DNA from 3 places in the Paenibacillus sp. FSL R5-0345 genome. Region 1 is predicted to be linked to each of the others. Evidence: predicted binding sites of a transcription regulator. Region 1 holds the regulator's gene; each other region holds the start of a gene.
The links. The regulator LexA, encoded in region 1, represses DNA repair genes until DNA is damaged. The targets are predictions, from matches to a motif close to CGAACATATGTTCG.
Positions count from the first base shown of each region.

Region 2: addB (helicase-exonuclease AddAB subunit AddB) is a predicted target of LexA. The motif match lies at 2,662-2,675, and genes of this name have one in related genera.
Region 3: R50345_RS22210 (ImmA/IrrE family metallo-endopeptidase) is a predicted target of LexA. The motif match lies at 4,842-4,855, and genes of this name have one in related genera.

Region 1 covers NZ_CP009281.1:3,747,793-3,753,692, forward strand. Annotated here, with positions in the region: gene R50345_RS16595 (DUF896 domain-containing protein) at 1-60, opposite strand, end outside; gene R50345_RS16600 (LysM peptidoglycan-binding domain-containing protein) at 170-583, opposite strand; gene lexA (transcriptional repressor LexA) at 879-1,505, shown strand; gene R50345_RS16610 (L,D-transpeptidase) at 1,755-2,093, shown strand; gene R50345_RS16615 (hypothetical protein) at 2,241-2,621, shown strand; gene R50345_RS16620 (hypothetical protein) at 2,841-3,419, shown strand; gene R50345_RS16625 (methyltransferase domain-containing protein) at 3,420-4,196, opposite strand; gene R50345_RS16630 (MBL fold metallo-hydrolase) at 4,361-5,140, opposite strand; gene R50345_RS16635 (cupin domain-containing protein) at 5,140-5,640, opposite strand; gene R50345_RS16640 (CDC27 family protein) at 5,714-5,900, opposite strand, start outside.
Region 2 covers NZ_CP009281.1:5,136,477-5,142,376, reverse strand. Annotated here, with positions in the region: gene R50345_RS30440 (DUF4097 family beta strand repeat-containing protein) at 47-721, opposite strand; gene R50345_RS22765 (MerR family transcriptional regulator) at 1,117-1,911, shown strand; gene addB (helicase-exonuclease AddAB subunit AddB) at 2,806-5,900, shown strand, end outside.
Region 3 covers NZ_CP009281.1:5,011,847-5,017,746, reverse strand. Annotated here, with positions in the region: gene R50345_RS22235 (DUF2798 domain-containing protein) at 374-877, shown strand; gene R50345_RS22230 (hypothetical protein) at 1,034-1,381, opposite strand; gene R50345_RS22225 (hypothetical protein) at 1,665-2,654, opposite strand; gene R50345_RS22220 (RNA polymerase sigma factor) at 2,651-3,145, opposite strand; gene R50345_RS22215 (hypothetical protein) at 3,325-3,657, opposite strand; gene R50345_RS31430 (hypothetical protein) at 3,735-3,905, shown strand; gene R50345_RS31425 (hypothetical protein) at 4,029-4,220, opposite strand; gene R50345_RS22210 (ImmA/IrrE family metallo-endopeptidase) at 4,270-4,803, opposite strand; gene R50345_RS30940 (YjfB family protein) at 4,955-5,131, opposite strand; gene R50345_RS31420 (hypothetical protein) at 5,282-5,428, shown strand; gene R50345_RS22205 (NucA/NucB deoxyribonuclease domain-containing protein) at 5,508-5,900, opposite strand, start outside.

The DNA of each region.
Region 1 (5,900 bases):
TACGCTCTTCTGTTTGCGTGCCAATTCGTTAATACGCGCGACCAACTCATCAATGTTCAAAACTTTCCCTCCCCATATAAATTAATTCTAACTCTGCCATGAGAAAAAGAGCTTGTCAAGGTTTACTCCCTGCAAGCTCTTTATGTCCTTCTATTATGTTCTTAGAATATTAATAAATAGGTAAACTGAGAATATCTCCAGCATTAATCTGACTGCCTTTAATGCCATTGGATTTTTTAATTCCTTCTATATATACAGCCGTCTTCATATCCGATGGTTTATTCTCAAGAGCAATACTCCAAAGTGTATCTCCGCGTTCAACCACTACGCGCTTCTCATCCTTCATTAAAGTAGTAGATCCTGCAAATACATTACCTACTACTGTGAGTCCTGATAGTACGAGCACAATGATCAATGTAAGTTTAATAACAAAATCTCTCCGGAACAAACGCATCAATCCTTCAAGCAAAAGCGCTGTAATCTCTTTAATCTGAGCTGAATAACGGGTAACAGGATTATGTCCTAAAGATTCAACCACGGGGGCTTTATCGTAGATGCTACGGTATGTACTGTATTTTAACATGAATATCATCCTCCAAACACTTGTTCTTACTTTTGAAATTATAATAACACGAACATGTGTTTTGTTCAATACTATTTCAGAACAATTGTTCTCTTTTTTTTGAAAAGAGTAAATCACCCTATCATCTATAAAAAGAATCCAGCTGATCATTGTTTTAAAGTTCGCTTTATCAATACGAGACTACCATTTATTAACTCTTTCGAATTAATATTTATAATAGTTAGAACTTATGTTTGTGCGAACGGTAGTTCTATGTTATAATTTTCCCAAACATTACTATATGGGGTTGATTCCAATGTCAAAGATTTCAAGTCGCCAGCTGGCGATCCTGGAATTTATACGTAGCGAAGTCCGCAGCAAGGGTTATCCTCCTTCCGTTCGGGAGATTGGAGAAGCTGTTGGTCTTGCTTCCAGCTCCACAGTTCACGGTCATTTGGATCGGCTAGAGAAGAAGGGACTTATCCGTCGAGATCCAACGAAGCCACGTGCAATAGAATTGCTTGGCCAAGAGGATTCCGAGAATGTCCATCAATTCGCACAAACCGTCGCACGCATTCCTGTCGTAGGTAAGGTTACCGCCGGGGTTCCTATCACTGCTACTGAGAATATTGAAGACTACTTCCCGCTTCCAACTCACTATGTAGGAGATAACAAAGTATTTATGTTATCGGTTCAAGGTGACAGCATGGTCGAAGCTGGGATAATGAATGGTGACTATGTTATTGTCCGTCAACAACAGACAGCTGATAACGGAGATATCGTTGTAGCTATGACCGAAGAAGATGAAGCAACCGTTAAGACCTTTTATAAAGAACGTGATCATATACGTCTTCAGCCGGAGAATCCGGCGTACGAGCCTCTTCGCCTTAATCGCGTGACCATTCTCGGCAGAGTTATCGGATTATTTCGAGATATCCACTAAGTATGCACTCCTACCAAGCCAAAACGGATACCGTCCATTAAAGGATGGTATCCGTTTCTACGAGAAGCATAATGATACTGTTTACTGTAATATCAAAAGCTGTTCCACAAATGTGGAACAGCTTTTTTTTATTTTCTAACTCAAATTATCCATACTAGAACACGCGTTCGCATACGCTAAAATGGCCATTTTCTATTAATAACCGTTTAGGCTTTCTGCTCATATCCTATTAGAAAGGAGTGTTGCGCAATGCCAAATTACCGAATTATTGTAGATCTGACCCAGCGTATGCTGTATCTTCTTGATAACAACATTGTGATCAGAGGTTTCCCCGTCGGAATCGGTAAAATGTTAACCCAATCACCCTTGGGTGACTTCACTATTATTAACAAAGAACCCGATCCAGGTGGTCCATTTGGGGTCTTTTGGATGGGTCTATCTAAGCCTCACTATGGAATACATGGAAATAATGATCCCTCCTCGATAGGTCACGAAGTTTCCCACGGTTGTATTCGGATGTACAATGCGGATGTGCTAGCACTAGCTGCGATTGTTCCGATTGGAACACAAGTAACGATCAGGAATTAAATCTATCCATAAATAAACACACCTCACTCATGGTTCAATGAATGGGGTGTGTTTGTATTTAAGAATTTTTTTGGGCGTAATAGGAATTATGTGGTTATATGTCGAATAATGTTAACAGGATTTCAAATAGAAAGGAAGTGTCTGGTTTTGAACAACTCCAAAATAAGAACCCTCGTCGATTTTAAAGTCGATGCACTTGTTAAACTCTCAGGATTATTGTTAAATAACGATCAAGCTAGTGGAAAAAAAGTAAATCTACTCACCTCATTTGGCAGTATTCAAGGGACGATCTCCCCTTCCGCCTCCAATAAAGAGGATGTTTTTGACTTAAAATCTCTAATGGATGATGTCATTGTAGATGAATACATATCTTATTTAGGTGCGGAACATCCCGATAAAAATTTCAGCTATAACTTTGTAGTCCTCAATGATGTTTCTGTAAGACCCTATGCTAACTATGAATCATCGATCGAATACAAGCAGCTAATTGTGTATACCGATCAAATTACGGCTTTCAATTTCTTATAATTTTGACCTATTTACATTAATAACTCTCATCTAAGCACTCAGTAACTGCCCAAGCATGCATTAAAGGCGGATCTCTGGGTGCTTTTTTTGCTAATGCTGTAATTGTTCCTATTTTTCAACGAATTTCACTTTTAGCAGATACTAGTCGAGAAGATTTAGGCATATCTTTCATTAAGTAATAAATCTTGCTCTGCTGAGATAACTAGGAGGTGTGATTCCATGCTGATTTTCTTGATGTACATATTCGGTATTATAGGAGTTGTCTTAATTCTTAGTGCCGGTTTTCTAGAATTGAAAAAGCTATCTACTTCTTCAGATCTTTCAAAGCTGTTAAACGCAATCTCATCCTTTAACATCATATTCACCAAAACGTTCATTCCACCCAATCAATCTCACTTGATCGCCCTTAACGAATCCTATAAGAAAATAGCCATAGGCAGTAGCGATCCGAAAACACGTAAAAAAGCTATAGCAAAACTGTATTCCTTCGATAATGTAATGGGATCAGAGATTGTTGTTAACGCGCTAACCCATTCAAAAGTATCCAAAAGTCAACAAAGCAGCAAATCAACCGCTTCAAGTGCGAATATTAATGTGCTTAATAGCGCTGACGAAGAGGCTAGTGTTATTGAGGAACTTACACTTAAAATATATATGAACAGCAGTGAAATGCCTGTGTATAGTATCTCCTTCTTGCCAGGCTTATTGCCCATTAAACAATCCGACAATCAGTATAAAGAAGCTTACTCCCAAGTACAGCAATTGCATGCATTTTTCAGGACAATCGTATCCGAATAATTATCTGATTTTTTCCGCAATAAGATGTGTGAAAATCGCTATGTCTTTATATGGTGATTCACTGCCTAATTTAAGCTCCAGCTCCACCATGTGTTTATTCCAATCTTCATTCATTTTCACTTCATTGTCTGCTATGTAACCATAGATATTATGAATTCCGTAAGTCCATCTAACCTCGTATCCGCAATTCTCAAGCCATTCCGCCAATTGATCATTCGTATAGATCGTAATTTCTGTTTGAATAATGCCACTATATTCTCGCATATTCCCAATGCTATCTAGAGCTCCCTTAGGATCTTTATTCATAATGGCTTTCTTCATCACCTTGGCCACAGGATTATGAGTGATCAGAGAGAGCATTCCATTTGCAGATTGTTTTTTACTAATGTCCATTAACATTTCTTTGGGATATTCAAGATATTCAAGCACGTTGTGGCAAAATATCCAGTCATAACGCTCCGCCAACACATCTGAATTCTGTAGCGTAGTTACGCTATAAGAAATGCTGAGACCTTCTTTCATCGCAGACTCTTGAGCCTTCGCTATCATCTCCGTCGTCGGATCTATTCCGGTTACTGTGTACCCCTTTCTGGCAAATTCATGACAAGTTATCCCAAACCCACAGCCGATATCTAAAATCGATGGCTTCTTTTCTAAAAGGATGTGATTTTCAATTTGATGCCAGGCGGTCAGGTAGAACAATCTCCCCCAAGGCATTTGGATATAATTCGAATAGGAACGCATCGATTGTGCAAAAGCTTCAGTTGTTGGTAACATTACTCCACTACCTCTTTCCTCTCAATTAATATCTCTATTTCCAACAGATGAAATCTACAAGCTCACAAGCTACAAAAAAACGGTCCTCTTTGAGGCCGTTTTACTGTTTTTAAAAACCATCAACGTATTTCTATTTCTACATCAACAGAACATCTATCTTTTTATTAGAATTGCACGCTAAACCCATTAAACCGATGAATCCCCGTACCATGTGCGACAAGTCCCTGTTCACGCAAAGCACGAACCGCCTGCTTTACTTCATGCAAAATAGATGGATCTAAACCTAACGTATTATGAGAGCCGAATACTTGGGTCACCTTTGCAATGTGTGCAATCTTTTCTAAAGAAGCCACTAAATCTTCCGGACTAGTCGAAGGATAAAATGCATAAACAGGTGTAACATCATACAATAAATCCCCTGTAAACAGATACCCTTTGGCATGATCAAAGACGCTTATATGGCCTGGTGAATGACCCGGTGTGTGGTAAATTTCTAATTTACGCCCTCCTATGTCAAGCACATCCCCCTCTTGCAATAGAGCTGTCGGTTTACCTTGAAATGGCGTGTATGTACTAGGATCAAAGGATTCAGGTGGAGTTAGCGTAAGGTCTCTGCTCATATCTTTTCTGATCTGGGCAAGGGACAAGCCTTGTATTCCATTCATCAGCCAATCCTCATCCTCTTTATGAACATAGATCGTATCGAATTGTCCATGACTGCCTATATGATCTGCATGCACATGTGTGGTGATAACAGCAATAGGTAAATCCGTTAACTGATCTGTGATTCTTTTTATATTATCGATGCCTAATCCTGTATCAATCAATACAGCTTGTTCTTTTCCTAACAGCAAAAACGAATGCACCTTTTCCCAATGACCATATTCACTTATCGCATACGTTGTCGGGTCAATTTCCGTAACTGTGAACCATCGATCTTCCATCAAGAGCGATCCTCCATTCCGTTCCATTTCTCTCGGACCTGTTCTTCACCTTTATAATAGTCCGCCTGCTCATCCGCTTGATAGATCTCTTGATATGGGAGAATGTTAATTTTACCTGAGTCAGGATATTCGCAAACATCTATGCCCTGATTTGTTCGAAGATCAAGATACCTGCAGGGTGCTTCCGTATGATTATAAAGTTGATGCGCACCTTCCGGTCCCATTTCAAAAAAAATCACATCGCCTTCACTAACCTCAGTAAAACCCTCTGGAGTTCTTAACATTGCTTTTCCTGCTAAGATCACAAATATCTCTTCAGCATTTCTATGAAAATGATAAGGAAAGGAATATTTATCTGGATCTAGCGATCTAATGTCGAAAACAAGATGTTTAGAATTAGCAACCTCAGCTAGCCTCTCACTTGTATGCCAAGCAAACTCAGGGATCGGAGATAACTTTTGTTTAAAAGAAACTGTATTTTCATTAAAAATCTTCGCCATTATTAAGCCCCCTTATCCTCAAAAACTGTGCATACCATATCATTTGATTGGAAATTTAAGCAACAATGATTAATCAGGATTCTAAGAAGTCAGGATTTTTATGTCTTTTACAACCAAATAAATAACATTTTGATTCAACATATGCCGTAAAATTCATACTAGGACGATAATTTAAATGTAGGATATTATCATAGCCTCTAAGATAATCCCGTTTATCAGCCTCCAGTTCCAACTTATATCTTTCGCGATCTTCTGGAGTA
Region 2 (5,900 bases), 1.4 Mb from region 1:
TGAAGGAAGTCACGATCAAGCTTAATTTTGGCTCTCGGGTACATCACTACTCAGAAAATTGTAAGTTAATATCGCCGTTATTTGTATAAGCAGATAGTTTTTTTGAACCATTCTCTTTATTGGCAGGCAAATTGCTATCACCTTTCTTTACCTTGCTTAAGATCGCGAAATCATCATATGACCCTGAAATTGAACCGCTAATATTTCCGTTTTTTGTTTCAAGGGTTATAGCCGTCCCTACATTCAATTTGTCCAGTTGGATATTTCCGTTATTTATGTTTACTTCCACTGTCCCTAAAAACATGATTGTTGGTAATACGATACTTTCATTTGATGTTTTTAAACTCAAATTTTTTAAAGTTGCATCAGGTATCCATACCTGAATAGTTCTGGTTACTTGCGAGCCTTTTCCTCCGATATAGTCGTTCCATTCCTTATTACTGTCACTTACCATTGACAGTTCTTTATCGTCAGATAGATCAATCTTGTAAAAATCTTTCTCACTTTCATAGTAAACAATATGAATTTGTTCATCTTTAGATTGGAGGATATTTATTTTTTTGTCTTTTACATCAATTGTTAAGGTATCAATCTTTTGGGCAGGTATGGTGTAATTTTTTTCCTCCATGGAAGTGGAGTCGGAGGAACATCCTGCTAATGATATCAATAGTGTCACCAATATGCCTATAGTAGTTAGTAATTTTTTTGCAGTACTTTTCATTATAAAACGCTCCTTCGTTAAATCATTTTTCTTTTAAATATAGCCTGTCCTACGAATGCCAATCTTAAGCTGTTATGCAGACAAGTTCCGATATGCAACAAAGCATTAGAGTTGAACAAATAATATTGAAAAAGTCTACCAAATATGTTGCAAGGGTTGGATTGGAATAAATACACAAAATGATAGTCACTAAAGTAGGATCTGTCAGCCGACCATACCAATATGACTGCATAGACAGCAATACATGTTTGATAATCCTTTGATACATGGTTTAGTTCTTCATGTTTGCCTTCCTTTCTGGTAATAAATTCATTTTGTATTTCGTTGCGTTTATCAGTCGCATATGTTTTAATCATCATAAACTTTTGTGTTACAAAAAGGTCAAGAGGGTAGATATGAACAACTATTTTACAATTAAGCAAGCGGCAGAGATCGTAGAGATGACCACTGAGACCTTGCGGCACTATGATCGTATTGGATTAGTCAAGCCTTGCCATAAAGATGAAATGTCGGGATATCGATACTATTCCGAGCAGGAGCTCGTAAAGCTGCAAACCATTGAACTGCTCAAAGCAATGGATCTTACTTTAATGGATATTAAAGATATTTTGCAGCAGAATGATCTCTCTAAAGTAATTGCATTTCTAAAACAAGCAGAAAAAAGAGCAGACGATAAAATTGCTCGTCTGCAGTATGCAAAATCGAAAATTAAACGTGCCTATCTACATTATGAAAATAAGTTCCACGACGGTTATAGTCAAAGTGAAAATTACTTTGTCAGACACATAGAGGAAAGGGTAATTATGCTTTCAAATAAAATGGAAAGCCCCACACTTAAGAATTTATGGGATTACCACAGACATTTCTATCAACAAATTGAAACGTCTCTGCATTCAGAATTTCTGTTTGAAGATATGGCAGGAATGTTCACGACTGAAGGAATAACACGATTATTTGCTGTTTGCTTGAAATATCCGTCTTTAGAGGGGCTGACTGTGCTACCAGAAGGGGACTATCTGTGTGCAATTTGTACCGAAGAGAATAAGAATGCTGTATTACAAAATTTACTTGAAAGGGCAAAGACGGAATACGATGTGTGTCCAGATTTTGTTCTTCATAACATTATTGTGACTGGAATATTGCAGTGGGATTATCAGATACAACTGTTCATTAAGAAACGCTCATGTTAGATTGGAAGTCGCTAATTTAGCGGCTTTTTTTGATTAAAGAATCATGTTTCTTGCCCCTGACTGAGGACAAGAACGTTATACTTCGCCGATTAGAAAAATATTTAACTATAGTTAAATGTTATCTATTAAGCTAACTGGCAGATAACGCTATAAGCCTCTTAGGATTAGTATGCGTTAGTTCAACGATAACAGCGGCAGTCTAAGACTTTATTTATCAAGTTTTGGTCTGCCGCTGCTTCTTTTAATGGATCAGTCTAAACGTTATTTTTCAATAGCTGAAGATTTTTCAATTCAGAAACGGCGTTAAATCAACGACTCCAGTCTTTAGGGTGTTCATAGGGAAGAAGTTGCTATAGGACTCAAACGAAACTAAACAGCGAAAAAAGCCTAGATTTTGACCGTTGCGGACTCCACAGGCGCTATTGACCTCAAACTAGCCGAGATGGGGGACTTTCGCGACGAATAGCTTCACTGGAGTCCGAAAAGTTGCCAGAACAGCTCGAAATTCATGAATAACGACTCCTGAGTCCGCAAGTAATTAATGTAGCTAGCAGAAGCAAAAATGTTGAGTGTTGAACGCAGAATGTTGATGGAGAACCTCGAACCCTAACTCTACGCTCCAAACAGAAAGTATCGAACGTTGCGCACCGGGTATTAACAAACTAGAAATACTAAACAGCAAGTCAACAAAATACGTTAGTTGCTGTTTATTTCGTAGTTTTTTTATTGTAAATCATTAGAAAATACTAGCAAACGCATGTTCTGATTTGTGCAGTTATGCTATACTGAGGGGACGAGGAACGACTGAACTTTTTCATTTGAACATCATCACACGGTGAGTATTTCACCTTGTATCATATACATTTTCTCCGCTACGGAAGGAGTCTATCATTTATGTCGGTAACCTTTTTACTAGGCCGCTCAGGCAGTGGCAAGACAACAAAAATATGGGAGTCTATCTCTTCTTCATTAGAGAAGGAGCCTCTTGGCGCACCGATCATTATTCTAGTACCAGAGCAAGGTTCCTTTGGAGCAGAACGGGGGCTTCTCACCGTAGGGAATGTGAAGGGGAGCATTCGGGCGCAGACACTAAGCTTTTCTCGGCTTGCCTATCGGGTGAAACAGGAAACTGGGGGTAGCGCTAGCCTGCCTATCAGTGAAGAAGGCAAAAAGATGTTAATTTATAAAATTATCCGCCGTCGCAAAGAGGAACTGAAATTGTTCGGTGCCTCAGCAGACAGACCGGGTTTTGTGGAACGGCTGAATCAACTGCATACGGAGATGAAGCGTTGTTGCTTGGCTTCCACTGATTTAGAGGAACAGTTGTCTGCAATGCGAGGCGCTATTGCAAGAAGCCCTATTCTTGAAGGAAAGCTGGATGATTTACAGGTGGTATTCAGCGATTTAGAGAAGGAGATGTCGCGTCTCTACATCGATGAAGAGGATCGTTTAGCGGAACTAGCTGAGCATATTCCTGATTCCTCCTACATTCGTGGAGCGGAGATTTGGGTAGATGGGTTCCATGGCTTTACCCCACAGGAATTCGTAGTGCTTAGAGAATTAATGCAGCAAGCATCGAAGTTGACCGTCTCACTTACACTTGATCGCTCCTATCCCTATGGAGATCAGTTGAATGAGCTTGAATTATTTCACCCAACTGCGGTTACTTACATTAAACTGCGTGGAATAGCTGAAGAGCTGGGCATGGATGTGTGGGACGAGCTTTTGGAGCCAGCGGTTCTTCCGCGTTTTGAAGAAAGTCCTGCTCTTGCTCATCTCGAAAGGGGATATGACCGTCGAAAGGTCTGGTTTGGTGCAGATGAACTGGCAAATGAAGCAATATCTATAGGTGCAGCAGTTTCTCACAGAGCAGAGGTTGAGGGAGCGCTGCGTGAAATGATCAGGCTGGCACGAGATGAAGGTGCAAAATATGGTGAAATGGCCGTATTAATGCGTAATATTGGAGATTACGAACAGCTGATTAAACCGTTGTTCCAAGATTATGGAGTGCCATTTTTTCTGGACCAGAAGGTAAATGAGCTGCATCATCCATTGGTAGAGTTTGTACGTTCCGCATTGGATGTAGTGCGTCGACGCTGGCGCTTCGAGGATGTTTTCCGCTGCGTAAAGACAGAGCTTTTGCTGCCGCTGGACGGGAGTATTACGCGTGAGGATATGGATGATTTAGAGAATTATGTGCTGGCTTGTGGGATTCAAGGGTATCGCTGGACGGATGGCCGTTCTTGGAAAGGAATTCCTAGCTTGTCGCTGGAAGGCGGCAGACAGATGGATGAAGAACTGCTTGCTACGATGGAACGATGCCGTGCCAGTATAACGGGTCCTCTATTTGCTTTTGAGAAACGGATACAGAAGAGTAGAAGCGGTCTTGAACTTTGTACCGCCGTGTACAAGCTGCTGGATGAGACGGATGTTGCTCGAAAGCTGGAGAAACTTAGTGTTGATTCTATGGAGAAGGGGCAACCCGAGAAGGCTAGAGAACATAGTCAGCTGTGGGGTGCAGTGCTTGATCTGCTTGATCAGATCGTTGAAATGATGGGCAACGAAAGACTTGAATTTGATGTGTTCACCGGAGTCCTAGAGACAGGACTTGCTGAGCTTAAGATGGGACTTGTTCCTCCCGCGCTCGATCAAGTACTGGTTGGTAACATGGATCGGACTCGACCAACGGGAGTTAAATACGCTTTTTTGCTTGGATTTAATGAAGGTGTTGTGCCTGCGCAGTTTAAGGAAGATGGAATTCTCTCGGAAGGCGAACGCTCTGTGCTTGAGAACGCCGGTATGGAGCTTGCTCCTGGTGCTTCTCGTAAGCTGCTGGACGAGCGGTTTTTGATCTATAATGCGCTAACGACAGGAAGTCGAAAGCTCTGGATTAGCTACGCCACTGCTGATGATGAGGGCAAGGCGCTTCTTCCCTCTGAGGTAATCCGTCATTTGCATAGAATGTTCCCAAGGGTTCATGAGCACATCCTATCCACACTTCCCTCTGCGGGACTACCAGATGAAGTCAGAGATTCCATTCACCTGGGTTACATTGGTCATCCAGAACAGAGTCTTCGTGCATTGATTATGCAGCTACGCCAGTGGCGTCAAGGGACCGAGATACCTGTATTGTGGTGGGATGTTTATAATTGGTTTGCGTCTGATGAGAAACGAAGCCTCGAACTGAAACGTCTGCTCAGTTCATTGTTTTATCGTAATGAGGGAACGAAGCTAAAGCGAGGTACTAGCCTGCGATTGTATGGGGGATCGACACTGCGTGGCAGTGTGTCCCGGATGGAGAAGTTTGTTGCTTGCTCCTTCTCCCATTTTGCATCCTATGGACTTAGATTGAAGGAACGCCAGCTATATAAGCTGCAAGCACCTGATATTGGACAACTGTTCCATGCTGCGTTAAGTGACATGGCGGTAAGACTGAAAGAAGAGGGCCGCGGCTGGGGAAGCTTGTCTCCAGAGGAATGTCGGCGTGAGGCAAGTGAAACGGTAGAACGTTTATCGCCGATGCTACAGGGTGAAATTCTGATGAGCTCTAAACGTTACGGATACATTTCCCGCAAGCTAAAAAACATTGTTGGACGTGCTTCTGTGATTCTGGGCGAGCATGCCCGCCGAGGTAGCTTTGAGCCGGTAGGGCTGGAGCTGGATTTTGGACCGGATAAGGAGTTGCCTCCTTTAAGAATTACGCTGCCGAATGGCTGTGTGATGGAGGTTGTTGGACGGATTGACCGTGTAGACATGGCCCGTGGAGAGAATGGAATTCTTCTGCGAGTAATTGATTATAAATCGTCTCAAAAAGATCTCAAACTGCATGAAGTGTACTATGGATTATCGCTACAGATGCTGACCTATCTGGATGTGCTGCTTACGTACTCGGAGCAATGGCTCGGGCAACCGGCGCTTCCAGCAGGGACACTGTATTTTCACGTACATGACCCACTGTTAACCTCATCTAACGGGATGAACAAGGAACA
Region 3 (5,900 bases), 1.3 Mb from region 1:
CCGATTGGTCGGGGGTTCGAGTCCCTCAGGGCCCACTTATCAAAAACCTTACTTTGTAAGGGTTTTTTGCTGTCTATAGGCACATAGATTCAAAGGGAAGAGAACTAGGAAGGCCCGAAATTCGAGTTTGCTAACGGATTTACTGATGCAAGATTTATCGTCATGCGCTTACCGCAGGGATAGTTTAAATCTTTTGAATGCACTAAAGAGCAGAGGGATTTATTAAATCTTAAATAGAAATCTGACATTCATTTGATGAAAGTGCTATAATTATTAAATCAGTGTGTAGAGATATTGGTCTTTTTATTGGGCCAAAAATATATGTCTCATGATACGTCTGCCATCTGAAATATGATTCACGGAGATGACAAACATGCATGGAGACACAAGACTGCCCAGAAACGGAAAAGAAGGTATATTATTTTTACTCATTATTTCAATCATTTCAGTAAACACTATTGCCCCTATTATTGTGGGATTGGAACGTGGCTTCAGTAAGGAAGTGTATATAGATACACTAAAGGTTATTCCGTTTATGTGGATGATCGTAGTTTTATCCGTAAGATTAGTTGCAGGGCCGATTGTTGGGAAAGTGATGCCGAAATTCATGGGACAAACCGATGGATTTAATGCTAGGGTGCTGTTGAATACTTTTTTGAATGTTACAGTGTTATCTATTTTACTATCGATTATCGGCACGTGGGTGGGGACGAAGCAAATAAGCTTAGAGCCACTTAAAAACTTTCTTCACATCTGGCCAAGAAACTTTGGTATAGCATTTTGGATTGAACTATTGGTGGCGCAGCCGATCGCAAGATTTGCGATGAAAACATTACATGCTAGACAGGATCGTAAAACGGAAAGTGTAAATGCGTAACTAGCTAGAATGTTGTAGAGTAGACGAATAACAAATTCAAGGAGCGTCCATGGTGGGCGTTCCTTTTTTGATTCCCTATGTTATAGCAACATTGAACAAGTAAAAGAGCCATCATAGGATTAACCTACAACGGCTCTTTTACACTATATACTTTCTCTAAAAACAATTCTTCAAAAAAGCTTTGTAAATTTTTTCGTCTATTTCTATTAAACTCTTCTTTCCATCCTTGAACTGAACTGCAATGATATGAACCCCTTTGCTCTTAGCTGAAAGGCCAGCAAGCAAACCAACCGGTCCGAGTAGAAATCCTCCCACTAATCCTCTTCCTACAGCACTCACAGCACTTTTGGAATGAGTTTCGTCCATTATCTCATAATCCTCTACAGTGTTTTTGTCTAGTGTGATTGTTTTTAAAAAACCAGTTTGCAAATTTACAATTCCAAGAGTAGACATTATTACTTTACCTTCATAGTCACCAGCTATAACTTTATTTTTTGCACCCATCTAATCACTCCTTCTTAAACACATATATTAATCGACAAAATCATTCTACTACACAAAAACTTTTGGCGATATATGGATTTTTATTTAGAATCTGATATTCTGGCATGGTGCAATGCAAACCATATAGCCAACATAAAAAGGGCGCTGTCGCAAAGCCATGAAATGGTTTGGAAGCAGTGCCCTTTTTGCGTATCCAGCTAGACTTCTCTAATGGGGATAGCGCCCGTAACGTTGTAGTAATCGTTGTCCCAATCGCTGTATGCTGGGTTTCCGACCAACATCCCTATAGTTTCATACTATCCCAGAGCTTCTGGAATGCCCCAGATTCGACTTCGAAGAATACCGGTGCCTGACCGTAACGTACAAGTCCTTGACCGAACAGCGTCAGCTCTACCCGGGCGTTGTCTTCCAACTGTAGATAGATGATCTTGCGCTCTTCGCTGTCGTAGATGCCTTGCTCGATAAGTGGCTCTGCTGCCAGTGGTTTAGCCCCGTTGAGTGCCGTCAGGAAGCCGCTAAACGCCTCGTCGACAGCAAGCGGTGTGTACTTCTGTAGTCCATTGTTCCAGCTGTCGAAGCTTTCCCACTGAGCTGAAGTAATTCTGCCCTCAAGATTTAGCTTGCCGAACAGATCAGCACCGCTGTTTACGGTGATGCCGTTCGTATGTTCATACAGTTCGGCGAATACCTCGCCGTTGATTTCCGAATAGGACATAATCAGGAAATTGGAATCATATCCCTTCACAGAATAGATATCCGTCTCTCCGATGTTAGAAGCTAGCTCAATATATTTGTCTTTACCGCTCCATTCATCGATGCCGCCTGTAGTCCGTCCCAGCTTGTCACCGCGCAGAGCGGCAGCGTCGGTGGCGTCGATGCGAGTTGCAGACTGTGTATAAATATTATCTTTATACACGACTAGAGCGATCATATCTGCCTTAACACCAGACTTGGGATCCGGCAGTTCCAGCTTGGGGATGATAATGCTTCTGGATGTATCTGTGCTAGGATTGCCTGCATCACTTGGGCCCGGAGTTACCTGAGCAATCTGTCCTTGGGTGCTCTGACCGTTCAACTGCTGCCATATATTCGGTGCAGCCAAGCCGATTCCGGCAGCAAGCACGATACTTGCCGCGATATAAACCGTTTTGCGTGGACGTTTCCGCTCCTGCTGGTGCACCAGTTTGTCGATCAATTCTTTTTTCATCTCTTCACCTGGTTTCATAGAATCCACCGCTTTCGTATATAATGTTCGAAACTGATCTTCCTTCATTGTGATTCCGCTCCTTCCAGCTCCAGTTTTAACAGTTGCCGTCCCCGCTGAAGTCTCATCTTCACAGCAGACTGACTAATCTGCAGAATCTTGCTGATTTCCTGGATGGGATAATCCTCGTAATAATAAAGATGGATTACAGTTTTATACTTCATGGGCATCGCCATAACTAATTGCAATAGAGCCAATTCTTCGGGGTTGTCTACCGCAATCGGCTCAGCGCTTTCCAGCTTAACCTCACGCTTTCGCCAGCCTCTACCCAGTAATGTTTTACAATGATTGGTGATTACGCGGATCAGCCATGCTTTCTGATGTTCAGCATCTTTGAACTTTGGCACCTTTTCTATCAGTTTGATGAAGGTCTCCTGAGTAGCTTCTTCGGCATCTTGGCGGCTGCCTAGATGGACCAAGGCGATTCGGAACAGCATATCTGCGTAGATTTCGTAACTCTTTATCACATGATTTCCCGGCCGGGTCATGGATCGCTGCATGATTCTATGCCCCCTTTACCTATAACACCATTTAGGACGGCATTTGGTCACATTATGTTCCTGAGAAAATTTTGTTAGACATATAGATCAAGGGTTAGGATCTAAAAAAACGCGGTTGTCTTAGTAGCCATAATCCTGACTGCTGAGACAATCGCGTTTTTATAATAGAAGTTCCCCCTTTACGGGAGACGCTCCTCAATATGTTTATATGTATATTTTGGATCAGAACCTTTTACAGGAGCCATGCTGTATTGATAAATCAGATCCTTCTCTTTTCTATAAAAGTATCTTGCGTTAGGTTCATCTGCAAAGATAACCGTTGTGCTTACTACGGGAGCCTTACCAATCTGGGTATAAACTTTATAAAGATCTTCATTCATATAATCTCTAGCATCTACTAGATAATGAATGATCTCATTGTTCATCTGATTTCGGAAGGAGTGAAGCGCTAAGGAAGCAACTCCATATACAATAATGAGAGTAACAAGAATTATTTTTGTTCTTTTCTTCATTAATTTCCTCCATTTAGATAAAATGTATATATTATAAGATAATATATTAGTTTACACATTAGAAGGGAGGAAAAAAGATGACGCAGCAAGAGGAAAAAATACAGGAGTTGGAGCGACGTATTAAGGTACTCGAGAATCATTCAAGTCCAAAACTGCCAGGGCTAAGAGTCTTATGGTTTATTATTTGGGGTGTTGTGGGTATATTCCTCATTCTAATTCTTATTGGTTTGATTCAATTTGTCGCATAACAGAGCTTATAATTACAAATAAGGCAGCAAATTTCCCGCCGATAGTTAAACCCGTGTAGGTAAAGAATTGCCTGGGTATACTATACTTGCTGCCTTTTTATTATGAGCTTACACAAATCATCTTCAGTCGTCTTTGGGTTCTTGCAATAAAATGGAGAAGGTCCCTGTTTCATGATCCACTTCAATCGACTCGATCCCAACAAAATCCGGAATTTCGGGGTGTACTGCATCTACGTTATAATCTGGATGAGTCATCAATAATTCAATTACTTTAATGGCTTCCATATCGTTCCCCCTTGCGAGAAATTCCACCATAATCATTAATGGTCCTTCATTGCGACTACCCTTATTATCTCCGCAGTCATTATTGAATATGTGTTAATCGTTCTTCGTTTCTTCCCATCACGGCCAATAATTGCCCCTGAAAAACACGTCTTTGGATCTGATCAATCCGCTGTAAAGCCAGCTCGCTTGGCACTTGAAATTCTGCTGCAAGATAGCTAATGGCTTCCTCTCGTTGTTCTGGCAATTTCAAACGGGAGATCATGGAGTAGGGCATAGCTGCATAAAGAATAAAACGCTCGGATTCATCCTCCTGTGCCCGCGTAAAATGTTCTGGCATCAATATATGATTGGTACCATGCCGGAGCAGGTGACAGAGATCGTGGAGAAACTCTAGCCGCTGCAGGCTAGCTGGAAGCCGGTTATCGATAAACATGGTGTACATCCCCGCTGATGCTTCGATACTCTTGCTTCTTACATCCAAATAATGAACCCAAATATTAAGCCGTTCTGCAATATAGGCAATCGAAATTTGCGAAGGCTGAGTAAGGTTTAGACGTTTGTATAAATCTTCCGTCCACTTCTCCAGTGCAGTCATTTGATAATAGGATTTCATGTTATCCACATCATTCACCTCATTCAGAATCAATTATAGGATCGTATGTTCGTATAAATGAACAAAAGAAAAGCCCGAAGGCTATGTAAAGTAAAAAAAATATAAGGACACATAAGAACGAGTGTTCTTGTGTGTCCTTAGCATAATGCAATTAAACACTAATATCAAGTGTTTTTCCTAAATTCGGAGCAACGCTTTTCCCCAGCATTTCCACCATCGTTTGACTCTGGGTTTCAGCCTGATTTTTGGCTATATTCATGACCTGTATCCCCACATTCTGAGCTAAGGATGCTTGACTCATTGCCATTGATAATGCAGCTATATCCATATTGCACCTCCTTCGTGTATATCCTGTATATCGACTCTGTCCATTTAATTCATTAGGTGTTCGGCATTTTGTTTGCCAATTCGCCCAAACGGCTTATCTCCTTTTTACATATCTTGTGCTGTAGTCATTAATCATTAGGAGGAATTAAAAATGGGAATGGAACATTGTGGTTGTAACGTAGGTCCTGTAGTAAGCCCAGCAAACGTAGGTCCGGTGTGTAGTCCTTTTACTTCAACGGGAGCTATTCTGGTACTCTTCATCTTGCTGGTTATCATCACTAAAGCTTGCTTATTCTAAGCTAGCTGATGCACATTGTAGCCCCATCCGGTGTATACCGGATGGGGCTATTCTTTTGGAACATTGTTTACGAAGCTCGTTATTTGAACATAAATTCTACGCGGGTTCCATCCGCATAATCTTCTAGCTGATTACCAACCCAGCTTCCTGCACCGCGATTATCTTTTGGCGTTATGTATTCAATGTCGGCCCCTTCGCCGCCTTCATCACACATGGCCATGGGCCATTCGTCGCGGTCGTAGCCTTTTTTGGTAGGGATCCCTCTTAAGGATTCTTTGCGGTTCTCTTCAGCCTGCTCACGGTTAATGGTACATGTGGCAGATTCCCCTTTGGCAATCGCATCCTGAATGTGCTTAGCGGTCTCAGGATAACGATCTGACGGGAAGATCAGCTGAACAACTTCGGAATCGGATGGAGATGAGGGGGCTGCCGGGTCTCCGTTCTGTTCAAACCAGTAACTGCCCAAGACAAG